3 regions of the Colwellia sp. MB3u-55 genome follow, and region 1 is predicted to be linked to each of the others. Evidence: predicted binding sites of a transcription regulator. Region 1 holds the regulator's gene; each other region holds the start of a gene.
The links. The regulator sigma-54, encoded in region 1, starts transcription at its own class of promoters, with help from an activator protein. The targets are predictions, from matches to a motif close to GTTGGCACGNNNNTNGNNT.
Positions count from the first base shown of each region.

Region 2: a site for sigma-54 is predicted at 4,138-4,156, ahead of flgA (flagellar basal body P-ring formation chaperone FlgA). Genes of this name have one in related genera too.
Region 3: a site for sigma-54 is predicted at 3,742-3,760, ahead of glnA (glutamate--ammonia ligase). Genes of this name have one in related genera too.

Region 1 is NZ_JACGUS010000122.1:505,872-513,066, forward strand. Features, by position in the region: gene H4J66_RS18465 (KpsF/GutQ family sugar-phosphate isomerase) at 1-939, shown strand, start outside; gene kdsC (3-deoxy-manno-octulosonate-8-phosphatase KdsC) at 941-1,486, shown strand; gene lptC (LPS export ABC transporter periplasmic protein LptC) at 1,483-2,049, shown strand; gene lptA (lipopolysaccharide transport periplasmic protein LptA) at 2,030-2,572, shown strand; gene lptB (LPS export ABC transporter ATP-binding protein) at 2,569-3,300, shown strand; gene H4J66_RS18490 (RNA polymerase factor sigma-54) at 3,380-4,888, shown strand; gene hpf (ribosome hibernation-promoting factor, HPF/YfiA family) at 4,912-5,199, shown strand; gene ptsN (PTS IIA-like nitrogen regulatory protein PtsN) at 5,245-5,700, shown strand; gene rapZ (RNase adapter RapZ) at 5,732-6,586, shown strand; gene H4J66_RS18510 (HPr family phosphocarrier protein) at 6,600-6,875, shown strand; gene mgtE (magnesium transporter) at 6,995-7,195, shown strand, end outside.
Region 2 is NZ_JACGUS010000122.1:226,867-234,061, reverse strand. Features, by position in the region: gene H4J66_RS17245 (TIGR03546 family protein) at 1-477, shown strand, start outside; gene H4J66_RS17240 (TIGR03545 family protein) at 477-2,273, shown strand; gene flgN (flagellar export chaperone FlgN) at 2,452-2,880, opposite strand; gene flgM (flagellar biosynthesis anti-sigma factor FlgM) at 2,918-3,232, opposite strand; gene flgA (flagellar basal body P-ring formation chaperone FlgA) at 3,307-3,999, opposite strand; gene H4J66_RS17220 (chemotaxis protein) at 4,184-5,131, shown strand; gene H4J66_RS17215 (protein-glutamate O-methyltransferase CheR) at 5,197-6,030, shown strand; gene flgB (flagellar basal body rod protein FlgB) at 6,100-6,501, shown strand; gene flgC (flagellar basal body rod protein FlgC) at 6,504-6,923, shown strand; gene H4J66_RS17200 (flagellar hook assembly protein FlgD) at 6,945-7,195, shown strand, end outside.
Region 3 is NZ_JACGUS010000122.1:673,766-680,960, forward strand. Features, by position in the region: gene H4J66_RS19245 (hypothetical protein) at 1-120, shown strand, start outside; partial or broken gene H4J66_RS19250 (DUF2959 domain-containing protein) at 161-769, shown strand; gene H4J66_RS19255 (hypothetical protein) at 937-1,119, opposite strand; gene H4J66_RS19260 (hypothetical protein) at 1,169-1,387, opposite strand; gene typA (translational GTPase TypA) at 1,661-3,475, opposite strand; gene glnA (glutamate--ammonia ligase) at 3,818-5,224, shown strand; gene H4J66_RS19275 (DUF4124 domain-containing protein) at 5,336-5,857, shown strand; gene glnL (nitrogen regulation protein NR(II)) at 5,934-7,028, shown strand; gene glnG (nitrogen regulation protein NR(I)) at 7,018-7,195, shown strand, end outside.

The DNA.
Region 1 (7,195 bases):
GACGTTATTCACATAGAACAACAGGCTATTGCAGAGTTAGCCCAGTACATTGATGAGAACTTTGAATATGCCTGTCAGTTAATGTTTAACTGTAAAGGTAGGGTTATTATTGCTGGCATGGGCAAGTCAGGCCATATCGGTGGCAAGATTGCTGCAACGCTGGCGAGCACCGGTACACCTTCTTTTTTTGTTCACCCTGGTGAAGCAAGTCACGGTGATTTAGGTATGATTACCGGTGATGACGTCGTGTTAACTATTTCGCACTCGGGCGAAACCAGTGAAGTGTTAGCAATAGTGCCAGTCATAAAACGTATTGGCGCTAAACTTATTGCGATGACGGGGAATCCAGCCTCAACCTTAGCAAAACTAGGCGATACCCATGTCTGTGTTGCTGTTTCACAAGAGGCTTGTCCACTAGGATTAGCGCCAACATCAAGTACCACAGCAACCCTAGTAATGGGTGATGCACTCGCTGTTGCCTTATTAAATGCTCGCGGCTTTACCGCTGACGACTTCGCACTCTCTCATCCCGGTGGTAGTTTAGGAAAACGCCTATTACTACGTCTTAGCGATATAATGCATAGTGGTGAGCGCTTACCAACTGTAAATGCTAATGCTAAAATTAAGGATGCGTTGGTTGAAGTATCGTTAAAAGGTTTGGGGATGACGGCGGTAGTCGACGAGAGTGGTCAATTACAAGGCTTATTCACTGACGGAGATTTACGTCGTATTCTTGATGAACGTATTGATATACATCTCGATACTATTGCATCAGTGATGACAAAAAATCCCACTGTGGCTCATCAAGATATGCTAGCCGCCGAAGGCTTAAAGATCATGGAAGACAAAAAAATTAATGGTTTAATTATTGTTAATGACAATAATATACCTATTGGCGCAATGAATATGCACGACTTACTAAAATCAGGTCTTATCTAATATGCAAACACTCTATGGCGAAATTACTGACACAGCATTCAATACCATGAAAACAATAAAGCTACTGATATGTGATATTGATGGCGTTTTTTCTGATGGCCGTATTTATTTGGGTAACGATGGTGAAGAATTAAAAGCTTTTCACACTAAAGATGGCTACGGCATAAAAGCATTAGGCGCCAGCGGTGTCGATGTAGCGGTGATCACCGGGAGAACATCAAATATTGTCGCAACACGTATGTCAGCCTTAAATGTTAAATATATAGTGCAAGGTGAAGAAAATAAATTACCCGCCTTGAAAACGATGGCTAAGCAATTAAAGTTATCCCTCGAGGAAATTGCTTATATTGGTGATGATATGCCTGATTATGAGTGTATCAAAGCCGTAGGCTTGGGTATTGCTGTTCAAGATGCCCACCCAAGTATTTTATCTATCGCAAATTACACCACTTTTAACCATGGCGGTTTTGGTGCTGTTCGAGAAATATGCGATTTAATCATGCTTAGCCAAAACACCTTAGCAAATGCTTCGGGTGCGAGTATATGAATCGACTTTATAGTTTAACTTTGTTGTTTTTTCTAATTGCGGGAGGCGTTTACGGTATAATTGAATGGAGAAATTCCTCAGCACCACAATTACAAGCGATTGATAAGACGCTGACCCCTGATTTTATTGCCGAAAATTTACACAGTAATGTTTATAAACATCAAGGAAGTTTAGCTTATGTTGTTGATGCCCATCGTATGGAACATTACCCTGAGTTAAGTATTACCAACTTTGAGTTTCCTCAATACACACTTCATCCAAAAAATGATGCGCCCGCATGGAAAATATCTGCCAATGAAGGCATATTATACAATAACAACCGGGTGAAATTAGAAAAGCATGTCCGCCTGTTAGCAACAGATCCCGATAGCTTATTACAAGAAGTTCAAGGAAAATACTTTGAACTTGATCTAAAAACTAACATCATAAGTTCAGAACAAGAAATTAAAATTATCGGTAAAGGATTTACCATCGATGGTAAAGGTTTAATTGTCGACTTAAACACCAACCAAATGACACTAACTAAACATGTGAAATCAATTTATGAAATTGTTAAAAAATAGCCTACTGTGCTTATTGTTATCAACTCCGCTATTTTCGTCAGCTTTCGCTGAAAAATTTGATATAAAACAAAAGATTGAAATTAACGCTTCAAGACAAGCCGTTGATCTTAAAAATAAAATATTCAGCTATATTGATAACGTGGTGATCACTCAAGGTTCATTAGTTATACGTGCTGATTTAGTACAAGTGCTGACTCAATCAGGCAGTGAAGAAAAAACCTACATCGCTAAAGGGAAGCCAGCAACCTTTAAACAAACCTTAGCCGATGGCACTCCACTTAGCTTACAAGCCGACGAAATAAGATATGAGCCTGCAAATAATTTAGTGATCATTTCAGGAAATGCGCTATTACAGCAAGAAGGCAGTGAAGTTAGTGGCAGTAGAATTACTTACAATATTGCCACTCAGTATGTTAATGCTGAAAGTAAATCTAACGAACGCACTAAAACGATTTTTCAGCCAAAAGAAAAAATTAAAGCGACAACCACAGACGCGAAAACTCAGGAAAAAATTAATTTATGAGCACTAGCACCCTAATGGCAAAAGGCCTTGCCAAAGCCTATAAAGGCAGAAAAGTGGTTAAAAATGTCAGTATGCAAGTTTCAGCAGGACAAATAGTCGGTTTACTGGGCCCAAATGGTGCCGGAAAAACAACTTCTTTTTATATGATCGTTGGTTTGGTTGAAAGTGATAGTGGCGATATTATTTTAAATGACGAAAACCTGACGTTAGCGCCTATGCATGAGCGTGCTAGAAAAGGCATCGGATATTTACCACAAGAAGCCTCTATTTTTCGAAAACTCAGTGTTTACGATAATATTATGGCTATTTTACAAACACGAAAAGAATTATCAGATGCTGAACGTGAAGAAAAATTAGAACATCTTGTTGAAGAATTCAACATAGGTCATATCAAAGATAATTTAGGCATGAGCTTATCGGGTGGTGAACGCCGCCGAGTAGAAATTGCCCGCGCTTTAGCTGCTGAACCAAAATTTATTTTATTAGATGAACCTTTTGCTGGTGTTGACCCAATTTCAGTAGGTGATATTAAAAAAATTATTCTACACTTAAAAGAACGTGGCATTGGTGTGTTGGTCACTGATCACAATGTACGTGAAACTCTCGATGTATGTGAACATGCGTATATTGTTAGTCATGGTGAACTTATTGCAGAAGGTACTGCAGATCAAATTCTTGCAAATCAACATGTAAGAGATGTATACCTTGGTGAACAATTCACGCTATAGTAGTCAGTAAGTGAATAATATCTTCGTATGAAAAAAACGAAAATATCCCATTAAAAATAATAGGAAGTTAATGACCTAAATGCGCCCTACTCTACAACTCCGCATAGGACAACAATTAACCATGACGCCACAATTGCAGCAAGCAATCAAATTGCTGCAACTGTCTACGTTAGAGCTTCAACAAGAAATTCAAGAAGCCTTAGAAAGCAATCCATTATTAGAAATGGATGAGTCTTCAAATAATCCCGAAGATAAAAGTACTGACAACCTTGAAGAAGCTCACACTGCCGGTACTGGTGATGTTAAAGAAGCCCCAGCTTCTGATGGTAGCGAAGACGCTACGCCTACCATTGATGAAATCACCACTACTGAAGCCATGGACAAAAACGATATCCCTGAAGAATTAAACATGGATACCACTTGGGATGATAACTACACAGCTGGTGCAGCAAGTTCAAGTTCAGGCCCCTCTTCAGAAGATTATACTTACCAAGGCGAGACCCAAGACTCTATTCAAGATCATTTGCGCTGGCAAATGGAATTAAGCCCTTTTACCGAAACAGACCGCACTATAGCGACAGCAATTATTGATGCGGTTGATGACGCCGGTTACTTAACGGTATCTAGTGAAGACATTTTAGAGAGTGTTGCCATTGAAGGAGTAGAGCTTGATGAAATAGAGGTGGTACTAAAACGTATTAACCTCTTTGATCCTGTCGGCGTCGCTGCTCGTTCAATTTCAGAATGTTTAATCATTCAACTTAATCAATTTGACCCAGCTACACCTTGGCTAGCAGAAAGTAAGTTAGTTTTGCGTGACCATATTAATCTGCTGGGTAGCCGAGACTATCGTACATTAATGCGTAAAACTCGACTGAAAGAAGACCAACTGCGCGAAGTGGTACGTCTTATTCAATCACTTGACCCTAGACCCGGCGATAGTGTGATGAAGAGTGACGACCAGTACGTTATTCCTGATGTGTCTGTTGAAAAGAAAAATGGCCGTTGGGTGGTCGAATTAAACCCTGATACTGCGCCAAAACTTTCGGTGAATCAGCAATATGCTTCGATGTCACGTTCGATGAAGTCGACAGCGGACACACAATTTATTCGCTCAAATTTACAAGAAGCTAAATGGTTTATTAAAAGCTTAGAAAGCCGTAATGATACTTTATTAAAAGTGTCAAACTGTATTGTGCAACGTCAAATTGGCTTTTTTGAACATGGTAATGAAGCCATGCGTCCAATGGTTTTAAATGATATTGCCGAAGCTGTCGATATGCATGAATCAACCATTTCACGAGTGACAACACAAAAGTACATGCATACGCCACGTGGAATTTTCGAACTGAAGTTTTTCTTCTCAAGCCATGTTGGCACCGAAAGCGGTGGCGAATGCTCATCAACAGCTATTCGTGCACTAATCAAAAAATTTGTTGCTGCCGAAATCCCAGCAAAACCACTTAGTGATAGTAAAATGGCTGATTTATTAGCCGACCAAGGGATAAATGTAGCTCGACGTACCATAGCAAAATATCGAGAGTCACTTTCTATTCCACCTTCTAACCAACGAAAAAGTTTACTTTAACGAAAAGATGAGGAATTAAGCTTATGCAAATTAATCTTTCTGGCCACCATGTTGACATTACCGAAGCTTTACGAGAAAACGTCACGACTAAGATGACAAAATTAAGCCGACATTTTGATCATATCAATAATGTACATGTTGTTCTCACCGTTGAAAAATCAAATCAAATTGCTGAAGCGACTGTTCACGTTAGTGGCTCTGATTTACATGCAAAAGCTGAAAATGCTGACATGTATGCCTCTATTGATAGTCTTGTTGTTAAGCTTGACCGGCAAATATTAAAGTACAAAGGTAAAACGAATCAGCATTAATGCTGTTTATCGCCTGTTCACTCACCAAAGAATCTAAGTAGTATAATGAAGTTGCAAGATATCCTTACCCTTGATTGCACCCTGTGTGCAATTAAGGGTACAAGCAAAAAAAAACTCCTTGAAATAATTAGCACAACTGCGGCAAAAAAATTCGACAATATTGATACTCATCAATTATTCGAAAGCTTAATGGCGCGTGAAAAAGTTGGATCTACCGGTATAGGAAATGGCATTGCGATTCCTCATGGTCGATTAACTAACACGTCACAAGTTATTGCTGTATTGCTGACCAGTGAACAAGCCGTTGAATTTGATGCGATAGACAACCGTGCTGTCGATATTATTATTGCGTTATTTGTACCCGAAGAAAACTGCCAACAACATTTAGATACCTTACAAAGTATTGCGCAAATATTTAGTACTAAACAATTCGCAAAGCAAATAAGAAAATGCAAAGATTCGCAAGAGCTTTTTACTATAATAAAGCATGCTCAACGTTAATAAAATCTAATAATAACCCAGGAAAACTCAAATGAAACTCTTGATAGTCAGTGGTCGCTCAGGGTCAGGTAAAAGTGTCGCCTTACGTGTACTCGAAGATTTAGGCTACTACTGTGTCGATAATATTCCGGTAAATTTATTGCCTGCATTAGCACATACCGTTATTAATGATTACGACAAAGTAGCGGTTAGTTTAGATGTACGTAACTTACCCAATGACCCTAATGATGTTTCAGAGATATTAGATTATCTGCCAAAAACGGTAAAACTCGATATCCTGTATTTAGATGCCGATGACTCTGATCTTATTCGACGTTTTAGTGAAACGCGTCGTTTGCATCCTTTAATTAAACAAAATATTCCACTCGACCAAGCCATCTCTTTAGAGAAAAAGCTGCTTGAGCCTATTTCGACGCGTGCGGGTTTGTATATTAATACCAGCCAGTTATCACCTCATCAATTATCTGATTTAGTGCGTGAGCGAATTTTGGGCAAAACCTCGGCATCTATGGTGGTGGTGTTTGAATCTTTTGGCTTTAAACACGGTGTACCACAAGACGCAGATTATGTTTTTGATGCACGTTTTCTACCTAACCCTTTTTGGGAAACAGACTTAAAAGGTTTTACTGGTTTAGATCAACCCGTGCGAGACTTTCTTGCTAGCCAACCGATTGTCACTAAATTTATCTGGCAAATTAACAGTTTTATGATGACGTGGTTACCCCACTTAGAAAGAAACAATCGCAGCTATATTACTATCGCTATTGGTTGTACAGGTGGAAAACACCGTTCAGTTTATATTGCGGAAATATTAGCAAACAATCTCAGAAAAGAACGCGAAGATGTTCAATCTCATCATCGCGACATTAAAATACAAAGCACTTAATAACGGTCACTTTATGCCAAAATATAATAAATCATTAACCATTAGCAATAAACTGGGATTACACGCACGTGCTGCCACTAAACTTGCCCAGTTAAGCCAAAAGCTTAATGCTAACGTTACTATTTGCTTAGAGGGCAAAGAAGCTGATGCCAGCAGTATTATGGGGTTAATGTTACTGGCCGGTGGCTTTGGGAAAACCGTAGAGGTTATTACCCAAGGAGAAGATGCTCAACAAGCACTTAACGATGTATGCCAGTTATTTTCTGATAAATTTGATGAAGACGAATGATAAAAAGACTGAATAAAAAATAAAGTTACGTTATCATTCATTACAACACCTTAGCCAGTGCATCTTGACTAAGATATAGACAATATAATTTTCGTATTACTGCGGCACAGGAAAACTTTATGCCGGAAATATCAGAGCAACAACAAAATCATCAACGCCTGCAACAAGTCAATGAAGCACTTGGTAGCGGTATGTTTGTGCACGTTCGAAAATTACTACAGAACATGCCAGCCTATGATATTGCTTTAATATTAGAGTCATCTCACTCGAAAAGTCGTGCCGTTTTATGGCAACTTATCGACGCAGATAATCACGGTGAA
Region 2 (7,195 bases), 280 kb from region 1:
GAAAGCTCTACTCGGCAAATATCATTGGCCATAGCGTTAGGTTTTATCGTTGGACTATCGCCACTGCTTACCTTGCATAATATTGCTTTTATATTCGTGGTTTTATTTTTAAGAGTCAATATCGGTGGTTTTATAGTCGCTTGGGGATTCTTTAAAGGGTTAAGTTATTTGTTATCATCATTGATCGTTACTGTTGGTGAGTCATTACTAACAGCAAAGTCATTACACCCTTTATTTGATGCTTTATATCAGTCTTCGTTATTTAAAATAGGCCACCTCCACCATACTTATACGTTGGGTGCTTTGGTGCTTGGCTGTTTATTAGCAGTGCCGTTATATTATCTGAGTAACTTTTTAATTGAAAAGTATCGACTACATATTAAAGCCTTCTTTGAGAAGTTCCGTATTGTTAAGGCATTAAAAGCATCAAAGTTCTACTGTATTTATAGCCACGTTTCTGGCCAAGGAGAGTTGTAATGAGTCGTTTTATTCGTTGGAAAGGGCTAGTCGGTTTTTTTGTGGTTATGGGATTATTGATCGCTTTTATTTATTTATTTGCTGACGCTTTAGTTAAGAAAGGTATAGAAAAATCAGGTGAATGGTATTTAGGTGCTGAAGTTAATGTTAACGAAGTTGAAATTAACTATTTACCCTTAACACTGAGTATTGAAGGTTTCCAAGCAACCGATCCTGAAAAACCTAGCCATAATTTGGTGAGTTTTTCACAAGCCTCTGCCGGTGTTGATGTTTGGCAATATTTATTTGGTAAGTTATATATTAGCGAGTTAAATGTTGCTGAGTTAAGAATCAATCAGCCTAGGCAGTCGGTCGGTGAAGTCTATAGACTTGGTGACGATACTGAAAATGGCAGTGACGGCTTAGGTGATTCAATGTTGCCTAAACTTGATGTTAGCCTACCTAAAGCTGAAGATTTACTTAATAATAGTGATTTGCTAACAGTCAAGCGTGGCAAAGCTTTAGAGCAAAGTTATCAAATCGAAAAGATAAAGCTGCAAGCTGCTTATGAAACACTCCCAACTAAAGACGCGTTAGCAGACTATAAAAAGCAAGTAGAGCAACTTGCTAATATTAAGATAGAAAGTTTAGCCGATCTTGAAAAGCTTAATAAAAATTTTACCGTGCTAAAAACAAAGTTTGAAGCTGACCAAGCGGTCATGAAAAAAGCAAAGCAGCAAGTTAGCGCTTCAAAAACATTATTAAGTGAACAAACTAAAGCTTTAAAAGATGCGCCAAGCGCCGATTGGAAAAACATTGAGAGCAAGTACCAACTTGATAGTGTCGATGGTGCTGATTTTGCTCACTTGTTGTTTGGTGAGCAAGCAAGAGAATACTTTGGCTATGCTGATACCGTTTATCGAAATATAGCACCGTTAATTAAATCTTCAAAAGTTGATAAAGAAGCACCAGTAGCTAGCGATCAAGGTCGTTATGTGCAGTTTAATGATGAAAAACCTTTGCCTGATGTACTTATTGAACAAGCAAATTTTTCTTTAATATTGCCACAAGGTGAATTTGCAATTAGCGGCAAAGAATTGACGCATCAGCACTGGGTACGAGGTAATAATAGTGTTATTAACGTTAAAAGCGACAACGTACAGGGCTTGGGGAAATTAACCTTAGGGTTAGCTTTCTCACTAGATAAGCAAGATGTTTTAGTAGGTAAGGGGCAGTGGCAACTTGTCGACGTCAACTTAAAAGATGTTTCACTACAAAAATCAAGTGCTTTTACTTTAGATCTTAACAGTGGCTTATTATCAGGTAAGGGGGCTTTTTCATTCATCGATGACCAAATTGACAGTGAAAATAAACTTAACCTGGCTAACACTCAATATAGTGGTGCTGGCACTTCGAAGTTAAGTACACTCTTTATTGACACAGTTCAGTCTCTTAAGTCGTTGGCATTAACCATAACTGCAAAAGGTAAAATAACGGCTCCGACGTTATCTATATCATCGCCACTTGATAACCAATTAAAAGATTCAATGGTGCAGCAGGTATCAACTAAATTAACAAGCTTCAAATCTGACATTAAAGCAGGGTTAAGCACTAAGCTTACTCAAGCTTTAGGGGTAAGTAATAAGGAAGCTGAGTCTCTAATGGATGTTGAAGCACTCATCGGAGATAGTGATAAAGCATTAGATGAGCTGATTAACTCAGATATCGTCGCAGCGAAAAAGAAAGAGTTTGAAGATAAACAAAAAGATAAGCTCAAAGATAAAGCAAAAGAAAAACTAGGGAAACTATTTGGTTAGGCTTGCTTAGCTTACTCATCATTAATGACAAGTTTACGCTCAGCTATCGTAGTTGCCAAAGGGGAGATGAGCGGCCAAGCTAAACTAGTTTAATAAAGTCGTTTTAGTTTTTTCTGTAAAAAAGCCTCAGCTTATTATTAAGTTGAGGCTTTTTTTGTTAATTAGCGTGTTGTTTTTACTAAGCTTTAATGCCTAAACTGCTAAGGCCACCACTTTTCTTTCCCTTACTATTGTAGGTCATTGATGAGCGGTTATGATTCTCAAGCAAGGAGTTTTTCATGCGTTCAGCGGCAAGTGAAGATTGCTGTATGATTTGACCGTTAACCTGATTTTTGTCTTTACAACGCAGTAAAATAGCTTCAATTTCAGCAATCTCTTGCTGATGAATACCTGATTTAACTTCGTTTTTCAAAATAATATTTTGAGCGTTTTGTTCATCAAGTTGCTGTATGGCTTTTAGCAAAGCCTCTTTTTGCTCGGTAACGGCAGTTAATGCTTGTGGGCTTTGTTTTTGTAAGACTTCTTTTTCAACGCTGAGCAGCTCATCAAGCTGCTGTAGGTTATGTAACTGTTGAGCAATTAATTGCTCTGCTGCTAACGCTGTCATCAGGTGTAACTCCTGTGATTAGGTTAACAGTAAACTGTTAGCCTAGTTTAAATTCGAAATTTGCTATACTGGCAGCAAGCTTTTCAGGATCAACTTTATACTCACCATTTGCAATGGCTTTTTTGAGTTGATCGATTTTTTTCTGATCAACGGCTGGTGCGTCATTCGCTTTCTTTTGTAACTCATTTAACTGTTGAGCTTGTGGTGTTAAAGAGACTGAATCTTTACCTACAGATCTTCCTTGTTCACTACTTGCTGCATTTTGTGTGGCTTGCTGTTTGACTTGTACTTGTTGATCAAGCTTTTGCTTTACTTGACTGTTATTTGACAAGTTATTGATATTTATAGCCATAATACTATCCTATAGATAACGGGTTGATATTCACTATCTTGTTATCGGCAAGCAGCCTAATAACTTAACCATTATTATAAATTAATTATCACTTCGTTGATAGCCGATACTCGCCCTGTTACCGTTCTACCACTGCCTTCATTTTCAACCGCTATTTGCTCGCCAAGCCCCCCGTCTTCAAGGGCTATGCCGGAGGTCTTTATTGTCAACGTATTCGATTGCGCAATAAGCGTGACATGGCTGCCTTTGCAAACAAAACAAATATTTTTTTTAGTTAGAATGACACCCGCCCTCAACTTTCTTTTAGCTCGGGTACCAATAACGATTCTGGTATCATCTAAGCTCTCACCACGAATTCTATATTTATCGCGATATTCAATGGTGACATTTGAACTATCAACTCTACTGCCCTTACTAATGATACTTTTTGCAACAACTACCGGTATGACCACTTGAATTTTTGCAGGAATATAAAGATACCAAGACGATGGGTCGTCGCAATTTATTTTAACATTTACGTTTCTACCATTATGATTTTCAGGTATATTTGCGATTAAAGGTGTTAAACAAGGTTGAATAATAATTCTGGGATCTAAAGTAGAGACTGAAACGTTTATCTTTCCTTGCTTTGGCAATGGTGTATTATTTTTTATAAATTGTGTAACAAAATCTTGAATTTGCTGTCTGTCCATCGTTTGGGCAAAGGCTATATTTGAAAAAAACGCTGAGATTAGCGAAAGAATGATAAATATCTTGAATATGCTCATAAATTTGTCAACTATTTGCTAGGGAAATTAAAATACTCGTCTATGCTTAATTTATGTATTAGTGTAACAATAATTAGAAGCAGACGAATACGCACTAAACGTCAAAAAATTGAACGTTCAACATATATCTATAAGCACAATCAAGAAGTGTGCCTTTTTGTGAATTAAGTAAAATGAGGTTTGTATGGCAGGAATTTTAGACTCAGTAAATCAACGCACTCAGTTGGTTGGACAGAATAGACTTGAATTATTACTTTTTCGTTTAGTCGGACCGCAACGTTTTGGTATTAATGTTTTTAAAGTACGTGAAGTTATGCCTTGTCCGCGCTTAACCTTACTGCCAGGACAAGACGCTTTTATTAAAGGTGTTGCCCATATTCGTGGCCAAACCATTTCAGTGATCGATTTGAGCAAATCGACAGGTGGCCCAGAAATAGTGCCAGATGAAAATTCTTTTGTCATTATTGCAGAATACAATCGCAGTGTGCAGGGCTTTTTAGTAGGCGGTGTTGAGAGAATCGTCACGTTAAGCTGGAAAGATATTATGCCTCCTCCAGAAGGCGCTGGTAAATCGAGCTATTTGACCGCTGTTACAGAAATAGACAAAAAAATGGTCTCTATTTTAGATGTAGAGAAAATTTTAAATGAAATTAATCCTATTTCAACAGATTTAAGTGAAGATGTTGTTGATGCGAGTGTTGGAGTGAGTCTTGGCGAGCGAGTCATTATGATCGCGGATGATTCAACCGTAGCTAGAAATCAAGTGAGAAGAGCTTTAGAACCTTTAGGCTTAACAATGTTGTTAGCTAAAAATGGCCAAGACGCTTTAGATCAATTACTCGCTATAGAAGCCGAGTGTCATTCATCCATTACTGAAAAAGTCGCTTTACTTATCTCTGACATAGAAATGCCTGAAATGGATGGTTACACCTTAACCGCTGAGATTAAAAATAATGACCGATTGAAAGCTATGCCGGTTATTTTACATACTTCGCTAAGCGGAGTTTTTAATAATGCTATGGTTGCTAAAGTAGGTGCAGAAGATTTTATTCCAAAGTTTCATCCTGATGAATTAGCCATAGCAGTAAAAAAATGGTTAAAGAAAGATGAACTAGAAAATAATGCTAATTAACCCATTGTTTTTAGCGTATTCTATCGTTAATAAATGATAATAATAATTTAAGGCGGAATATAGAAGTGTCAATCCGACAGCTTGATGATAGCAGTTATCATCAGTTTAGAGTCTTCCTAGAGAAACAATGTGGCATTGTCTTAGGTGAAAATAAACAATACCTAGTGAAAAGCCGTTTAGCCCCTTTAATGGCAAAATTTGATGTTACCACATTAGGTGATTTAGTCACTCGTACTCTCAGTCCAATTGAAAGGCAGTTACGTGCCGCGGTTATCGACGCTATGACGACTAATGAAACCTTATGGTTTCGTGATGAGTACCCCTTTGAACTATTGAAAAAACGCTTACTTCCTGAGTTTAAAAATAAAAGAACGCCTTTGAAAATTTGGTCAGCAGCAAGTTCTTCAGGTCAAGAACCTTATTCTATTGCGATGGCAGTTCAAGAATTTAAGCAAAGTAATCCTGCTGCATTTTCGGGAGGTGTTCAAATTATTGGCACTGATATCTCCAATACTATGCTTGAGCATTGTAAGTATGGCCATTATGACAATTTAGCGTTGTCACGAGGTTTATCAGCCGAACGTAAAAGAATGTTTTTTGAAAATGGCGATAAAGGTATGTCGAAAATCAAAGACTCGATTAAGAAAATGGTTAGCTTTAGGCAACTAAATCTCCTAAATAGTTATAGTTTAATGGGTAAGTTTGATATTGTTTTTTGCCGTAACGTACTGATTTACTTTGCACCAGAAATTAAAAAGCAAATAATATCTCAAATTGAAGGCGTGCTAAACCCTAACGGCTATCTCTTTCTTGGCGCCTCAGAATCCTTGACGGGTTTAAACCAAAACTTTGATATGGTTCGCTGTAATCCCGGTATCATTTACCAGAAAAAGACTTAATATACTCCACTCAAATCCCCGTTGGCATAGAAATTGTATAGTTATCTTCATTGATTTGGAGGTAACACTATGGCTATCACTTTTGAAAAAGCACTGGGCATTCACCCACAAACACTTGCTGTTCGTTCTAAACGTGCAGAAGTTATTGCTAGTAATATTGCTAATGCAGATACACCCGGCTATAAAGCCAAGGGCATGGACTTTAAGTCTGCCTTAGCGCAAGCCTCTCAAAAGCAACAATCAGGTATGTCACGAACCCACGAAAAGCATTTTGATGTTCGCATTGCAACCAATAATGGTGTGCAATTTAGAACACCCGATCAACCAGATACTGGCGATGGTAATACAGTAGATGCACAAGTGGAACGAAACTTGTATCTAGAAAACTCAATGCAGTATCAAGCCAGTATTCAATTTCTTACTGGCAGGATTCAAGGCTTGAAAAAAGCCATCACCGGAGCAGGGCAATAATTATGAGCCTATTTAACGTATTTACTATATCTGGCACGGGTATGAGCGCTCAATCTGTTCGCTTAAATACCACCGCAAGTAACATTGCTAATGCTGATAGCGTTAGCAGTAGTGTTGATGCAACCTATCGAGCACGGCATCCGGTTTTTGCCGCAGAGATGCAAAAAGCTGCCGCAGGACAAGATGACTCAGGCGTAGGTGTCAAAGTTTTAGGCATTGTTGAAAGCGATCAGCCTTTAAATATTCAGCACTCTCCGGGACACCCAATGGCAGATAAAGATGGTTTCATTTATAAACCCAATGTAAACGTGATTGAAGAAATGACCAATATGATTTCAGCATCACGTTCATATCAAACAAATGTTCAATTGGCTGAATCAGCAAAAAATATGCTGAATAAAACCTTACAGCTTGGCAAGTAACAATTAAAGGTGGGATAAAATATGGAAACAGTAAGCGGAAGTAAACCTTTAGATGGCATGCGCTGGCAAAAGGAAGATGTTACAAAGACGGATAATGGCAATGGTATGTTAACGCAAGAAGATTTCTTTGCGTTACTGACCAAAGAGCTTTCTCATCAAGATCCAACTAAGCCCGTTGAAAATAATGAAATGATTTCGCAAATGACCGCGTTTTCAACGACTGACGGTGTGGCAACACTAAATGAACAATTTACCTCATTTGCTGCATCCAT
Region 3 (7,195 bases), 170 kb from region 1:
TTAACCTGGGTTAACTACACTTTAGCAGCGACAGGAGTCTTATTCTTTATGGCGATTCCTGGCCTTATTTTTCATCTGTGGGCAATCATCGATGCTGCTCGTTATAACGGTAGGAACTAATGAATAAGATTATAATTAAGGTCTCGTTTTTTTTCTTTTACTGTCAATAGTAGGCTGTCAATCTGCTTACTATTCAGCCATAGAAAAAGTAGGTAAACATAAACGTGATATATTAATCGATCGTGTTGAAACTGCTACTGAGTCACAATAGGAAGCAAAAGAAGAATTTAAAAATGCCTTAGAACAGTTTTCTGCATTAGTAAATTTTGATGGTAGTGAACTGCAACAACAATATGTAATAAGTAATGAACACTATCATACGAGTAAAGTTGCTGCTGAGGATGTAACTACTCGTATTAATTCAATTGAAGCTGTCGCTGAAGCTTTGTTTAATGAATGGAGTAGTGAATTAGAACAATTTACTAATCAATCCTTAAAACGCCAAAGTCAATCGCGTTATAACAAAACCGAAAAGCGTTATACTTCAGTGATTGAATCAATGCGTAATGCGGAGAAGAGAATGCAACCTATTCTTGATGCGCTTAAAGATAATATGCTTTATTTAAAACATGTTCTTAATGCGCGAGCTATCGGTGAGCTTAAAATAGAATATAAATTAATTGAATAAGATGTTGAACGCTTAATTAACGAAATGAACAATTCAATTAACAAATCACAAACATTCATAAAATCACTTAAAAACCCTTAGTACAAAAGGAGCACTTTTATGAATGTCTGCTTAGCGTAAGAAAAGGAATAGTAAATGGGAATAGGTGCTAGCTTGTTTATGTTAAATTAGCCGCCATCGCTCCATTACTTGATAACAGAGACTTACTCTTTATTAGTAGGATTTTATGTTGCTGAGATTATAAGTTATCACGTGTCATTACTTGATCTAGCGTGTGATAAGGGAGGATTAGCAATAAAATCACTTCGATCTTGTTTTTGGTTAATCGCGGTAAGTAAGCTTGACAGCTCTCTTATTTGACTCGGACCCGCTCGGCCTTCTTCAAAAAGTTGACTTAATCGTTGTAACATTTTGAGTTGCTCTGGAGACATTTCGAAATTCCCTTTCTTAATAATATTATTTAAAGATACCGCTTGGTCGTTATAAAGCTGTGGCATGTTGGGGGTAAATAGAGTCTTGTATGGGCAAAGTTATTTCCCTGCCATCATCAATGTACTCTTGATAAAGGACTTTTAACTCTCTGCGTTCGATAACGTTAGCTTTATCAGCAACAGCTTTTTCAAATAGATCATTTAAACGATTTAATTTTCTCTGCACCATAATAAGTTTGCTCCCTGCACCGTTACTTTTAAAGTTCATATGCAACTAATCGTATCAGTAAAACTAATATTCACCAGTGAGGTGTAATGATTAGCGTCAACTCAACATTTAGACATAACTAACTCACTTAATTAATTTTCATTAAAAAACAATAAATTAAAATACAATTACCCACTTTATTAACAGTGTATTGTGTTACTTCCTATGTGTTTTTAAGACATGTCTTACGCAATATTACGTTTAGGCTTACTGAAATTTACTGACAAAAAAACCAGCCGAAGCTGGTTTTTTTCAATCGCCTAGATAAGAGGCTTATTTAGGACGAGTATCACGCTTACGTTCATTTTCTTTTAAAAGCTTTTTACGAATACGAATGCTCAGTGGTGTAACTTCAACTAGCTCATCGTTATCAATAAACTCAAGCGCTTGTTCAAGTGACATGACAATAGGCGGTGTTAACGTTTGTGCTTCATCAGTACCTGATGAACGAACGTTAGTTAACTGCTTACCTTTAAGAGCGTTTACTGTTAAATCGTTGTCACGGCTATGAATACCAATAACTTGACCTTCATAAATATCAACACCGTGTCCGATTAACATACGACCACGTGATTGTAAGTTGAATATTGCATTCGTTAATGCTTTACCTGTTGCATTACCGATCATTACACCATTTTTACGTTGGCCAATGTCGCCACCTTTATGAGGTCCGTATTCAAAAAATGTATGATAAATCAAGCCAGAACCTGACGTTAATGTCATGAATTCAGTTTGGAAACCGATCAAACCACGACTTGGCATGATAAAGTCCATACGAATACGACCCGTTCCGTCAGGTGCCATATCTGTTAATTCAGCTTTACGAACACCCATTCTTTCCATTATAGGTCCTTGATGCTGCTCTTCAACATCAATGGTCACGTTTTCATAAGGTTCTTGTATTTGACCATCAATCTCACGAATAATAACTTCAGGACGTGATACTGCTAACTCAAAACCTTCACGGCGCATGTTTTCAATTAAAATGCCTAAGTGAAGCTCACCACGACCTGATACTTTAAATTTATCAGCATCAGGAAGTTGCTCAACACGTAAAGCAACGTTGTGAATTAATTCTTTGTCTAAACGGTCTTTGATGTTACGTGAAGTAACATACTTACCTTCTTTACCACAAAATGGTGAAGTGTTTACTTGGAAAGTCATATTGATAGTAGGTTCATCAACAGATAATGCTGGTAAGCCTTCAACTTCTGTAGGACAACAAACCGTATCAGATATTTTTAACTCGCCTAAACCAGTAATAGCAATAATATCGCCAGCAAAACCTTCTTCGATATCAAGTCTTTCTAAACCTAAGTAGCCGAATACTTTACCAACTTTAGCATTATGAATCTTGCCAGTTGCTAATTTAATCGTCACTTGTTGGTTTGGTTTAACAGAACCACGAGTAATACGGCCAACACCAATTACACCTAAGTAAGAGCTGTAATCAAGTTGAGATATTTGCATTTGAAATGGACCATCTGGATCCGCTGTTGGTGCTGGCACTTCTTTAAGAATAGTATCAAATAAAGGTGTCATGTCTGTGCCTGTTACGCCTTCTTCAAGCGAAGCCCAACCATTAATTGCTGAAGCGTAAACAACTTTAAAGTCAAGCTGTTCATCTGTAGCGCCAAGGTTGTCAAACAATTCAAAAACTTGATCCATAACCCAATCAGGGCGAGAACCAGGCTTATCAACTTTATTAATAACTAGGATTGGCTTTAAACCTTGAGCAAACGCTTTTTTCGTTACGAAACGCGTTTGTGGCATAGGGCCTTCTTGTGCATCAACGATAAGTAAAACCGAATCTACCATTGACATAACACGTTCAACTTCGCCGCCGAAATCAGCATGGCCAGGAGTATCAACTATGTTTACACGGTAACCGTTCCAGTTAATAGCCGTATTTTTAGCTAAGATTGTGATACCACGTTCTTTTTCGATATCATTCGAATCCATCGTGCGTTCTTCAAGACCGCCGCGGGCATCAAGGGTACCTGATTGTTCTAATAATTTATCAACCAAAGTTGTTTTACCATGATCAACGTGGGCTATGATGGCAACATTACGTAATTTATCTAACACGGGTTTTACTCACTTCTTGCAAGACTTTTTCATCAAAAGAATATAGGGCTATAATTGGGCGCGAATTATACAGCAACGAAGTCAACAAAGACAGCAACAAATATTTCAGTACCTATTAAATTCTCCATACACGAATCGTAATGCACTGTTATACTCTTAAGCACCAACAACCAGCAGACGCACCAATTTGGCGCTACCAACGCACAAAGGTGGTGCAGACAGGCTTTAGTAAATAAGTTAACACCTTATATATAAGGGTTTTATCTGTTGGCATGAATTTCGCTTTATGCCCGTCATGCGAAATGCAAACGTATTTTATTTTAATGACACTGGAGACTTTACATGTCACAAGCCGTATTAGATTTAATCAAAGACAACGATGTTAAATTTGTTGACCTACGTTTTACTGATTCAAAAGGTAAAGAGCAACACGTTTCAATTCCTTATCACCAAGTAAATGAAGACTTTTTTGAAGACGGTAAAATGTTTGATGGTTCTTCTATCGAAGGTTGGAAAGGTATTAATGAATCTGACATGGTAATGATGCCTGATGCTGATTCTGCGGTATTAGACCCTTTTACAGATGCAGTAACATTAAATATTCGTTGTGATATTTTAGAACCAAGTACAATGCAAGGCTACAGCCGTGATCCTCGTTCGGTTGCTAAACGCGCTGAAGAGTACTTACGTAGCACAGGTATCGCTGATACTGTATTGATTGGTCCTGAGCCAGAATTCTTCTTATTTGATGATGTACGCTTCAGTACTGATATGAGTGGTTCTTTCTATAAGATTGATGATAAAGAAGCTGCTTGGAATTCAGGTACTGAATACGAAGAAGGCAATATGGGTCACCGTCCAGGTGTTAAAGGCGGTTACTTCCCAACGTCTCCTGTAGATTCATCACAAGATATTCGTTCAGCCATGTGTTTGGTTATGGAAGAAATGGGCTTAGTTGTTGAAGCGCATCACCATGAAGTAGCAACAGCTGGTCAAAACGAAATTGCATGTCGCTTCAATACCTTAGTTAAAAAAGCTGATGAAGTTCAAATATACAAGTATGTTGTTCATAACGTTGCTCACGCTTACGGTAAAACAGCAACTTTCATGCCTAAGCCATTAGTTGGCGACAACGGCTCTGGTATGCATGTTCATCAATCACTTGCCAAAGACGGTGTTAACTTATTCGCTGGTGATAAATACGGTGGCTTATCTGAAATGGCGCTTTATTATATTGGTGGTATTATTAAGCATGCTAAAGCATTGAATGCTTTTACTAACCCAGCAACTAATTCTTACAAACGTTTAGTTCCACATTTTGAAGCGCCGGTAATGCTTGCATATTCTGCACGTAATCGCTCTGCATCAATTCGTATACCGGTTGTTCCATCACCAAAAGCAATGCGTATTGAAGCTCGTTTCCCTGATCCAGCAGCAAACCCATATTTAGCTTTTACGGCTTTATTAATGGCTGGTCTTGATGGTATTAAAAACAAAATTCATCCTGGTGATGCGATGGATAAAGATTTATACGATTTACCAGCAGAAGAAGCTGCAGCTATCCCACAAGTAGCAACATCGCTTGAAGATGCCTTACAAAGCTTAGAAGCTGATTATGAGTTTTTAATCGCTGGTGGTGTTATGGATAAAGATATGATTGATGCATACATTGCTATTAAACGTGGTGAATCACAACGCGTAAACATGACAACTCATCCATTAGAGTTTGAATTATATTACAGCGTATAATCTTGACTATATGATTAAATGAAAAAAAGCTCACTTCGGTGAGCTTTTTTGTGGCAAATAGACGATTAATTATATAAGTTTAAGGTAACTATTTTAAGTTGAGCTAAATTTTTGCGTTATTCTTTATTGTTATTAACTTTAATCATCACATTACTTAGTTGTAATACCTTTGCGACGGCAACCAAAATTTATGTTTGGAGAAGTGATGATGGTATCTTAGTTTTTTCTGATAGCCCTCAAGCTGGTGCGGAAGAAGTTGAAATAAAAAAACCCAATACGGCCTCTTCTATTGATACCTCAATGCTAGATTTAACGCCAAAAATTATCAAAGATGATTACCAAGTTGAAATTAACCAACCTAAACAAAATGCCACGGTTAGAGACAACACTGGTTCTGTTTACATAGCAGGTAGTATCAAACCTATCTTTAAACAAGGCTTAGCTATTCAACTTTTTTTAGATGGTAAACCCCATCAACCTCCGCAATCTCACTCGATGTTTGTGCTACGAAATATAGATCGCGGCGAACATATCATAAAAATGCAATTACTTAATGATAAAGGCAAGATAATTGCATCATCAAAGCCTATAACCTTTTATATGCATAGAGCATCGGTTAATAACGCAAATTAAGTAGCATTTGCTGCAACTTGCACCAAATGTAACTACATTAATATTTTGTCGCACTACATCAGTGCAAAAGGTTTTTATGTCTAGCAACAGCAATAGAGATCAACAATTAAAATTTAGCTACCAACAAAAGCTGCCAAATCAGATGGTTACGGCACTTGTAGTGCTAGATAATAAATTAACGATTAAATATGTTAACCCTGCAGCAGAAGCGTTATTAGTTAAGAGTTTTAACAAGCTGTGCAACTTACCAATTACAACAGTCTTCTACAATTCTCCTATTAAAAAGGAACGTTTAGAACAACTGCTGACTTCTGGCCAAGAATTTAGTGACAGTGATGTCACTATTGAATTTTTTGATCACAGCCGTATTACCGTGGAAATAACAGCCTCGTCTGTTGAGTTCAACAAACAGCCACATATAATCTTAGAATTCAAACAGATTGATCAGCAAAAACAAATGAGTATCGAAGCATTTCAGCACCAGCAATGGGAGTCGTCTCGAGATTTGATACGTGGGCTTGCACATGAAATTAAGAATCCATTAGGCGGTCTTCGTGGCGCTGCACAATTATTAAGTAAAGAATTAACGCAAGAGCAACAAGAATATACTGAAATGATTATTGAACAAGCCGACCGTTTAACTAATTTGGTTGACAAGCTTTTAGGCCCTAATCAATTACCTCAAATGGCAGAACAAAATATTCATATTGTCTTAGAGAAAGTTTTTAAGCTGATTAATTTTAACAACCCTAAAAATATTAAATTTATTAGAGACTATGACCCCTCTATTCCTGAAATAAGTTTTGATCAAGATAAGCTTCAACAAGCGGTTTTGAATATTGTTAATAACGCCGTTCAAATTATTGATGAGGGCTGTAACATAACCCTCAAAACAAGAGCCGCTAGTAATAAAACCATTAATGGAAGACGGGTAAAACTCTGTGTTCAAATCAGTGTTATTGATAATGGCCCTGGTATTCCGAAAAAGATTCAAGACACTCTATTTTACCCTATGGTATCTGCACGCGATAACGGTACAGGTTTAGGCTTGTCTATTTCACAAACCTTAGTGCAACAGCACAAAGGTAAATTATCTTGCTATAGCCGACCAGGTCATACTGAGTTTTTAATTTTACTGCCTTTACAAGAAGAGAATAATAATGAATGTTGAGCAAGTTTGGATTGTAGATGATGACAGCTCTATTCGCTGGGTGTTAGAAAAAGCCTTATCAGGAGCAAATATATCTGTAGCCTCTTTTGAGAAACCAGAAGACTTACTCATCGCCCTAGAGCACCAACAACCAGAAATAATAATTTCTGATATAAAGATGCCAAATA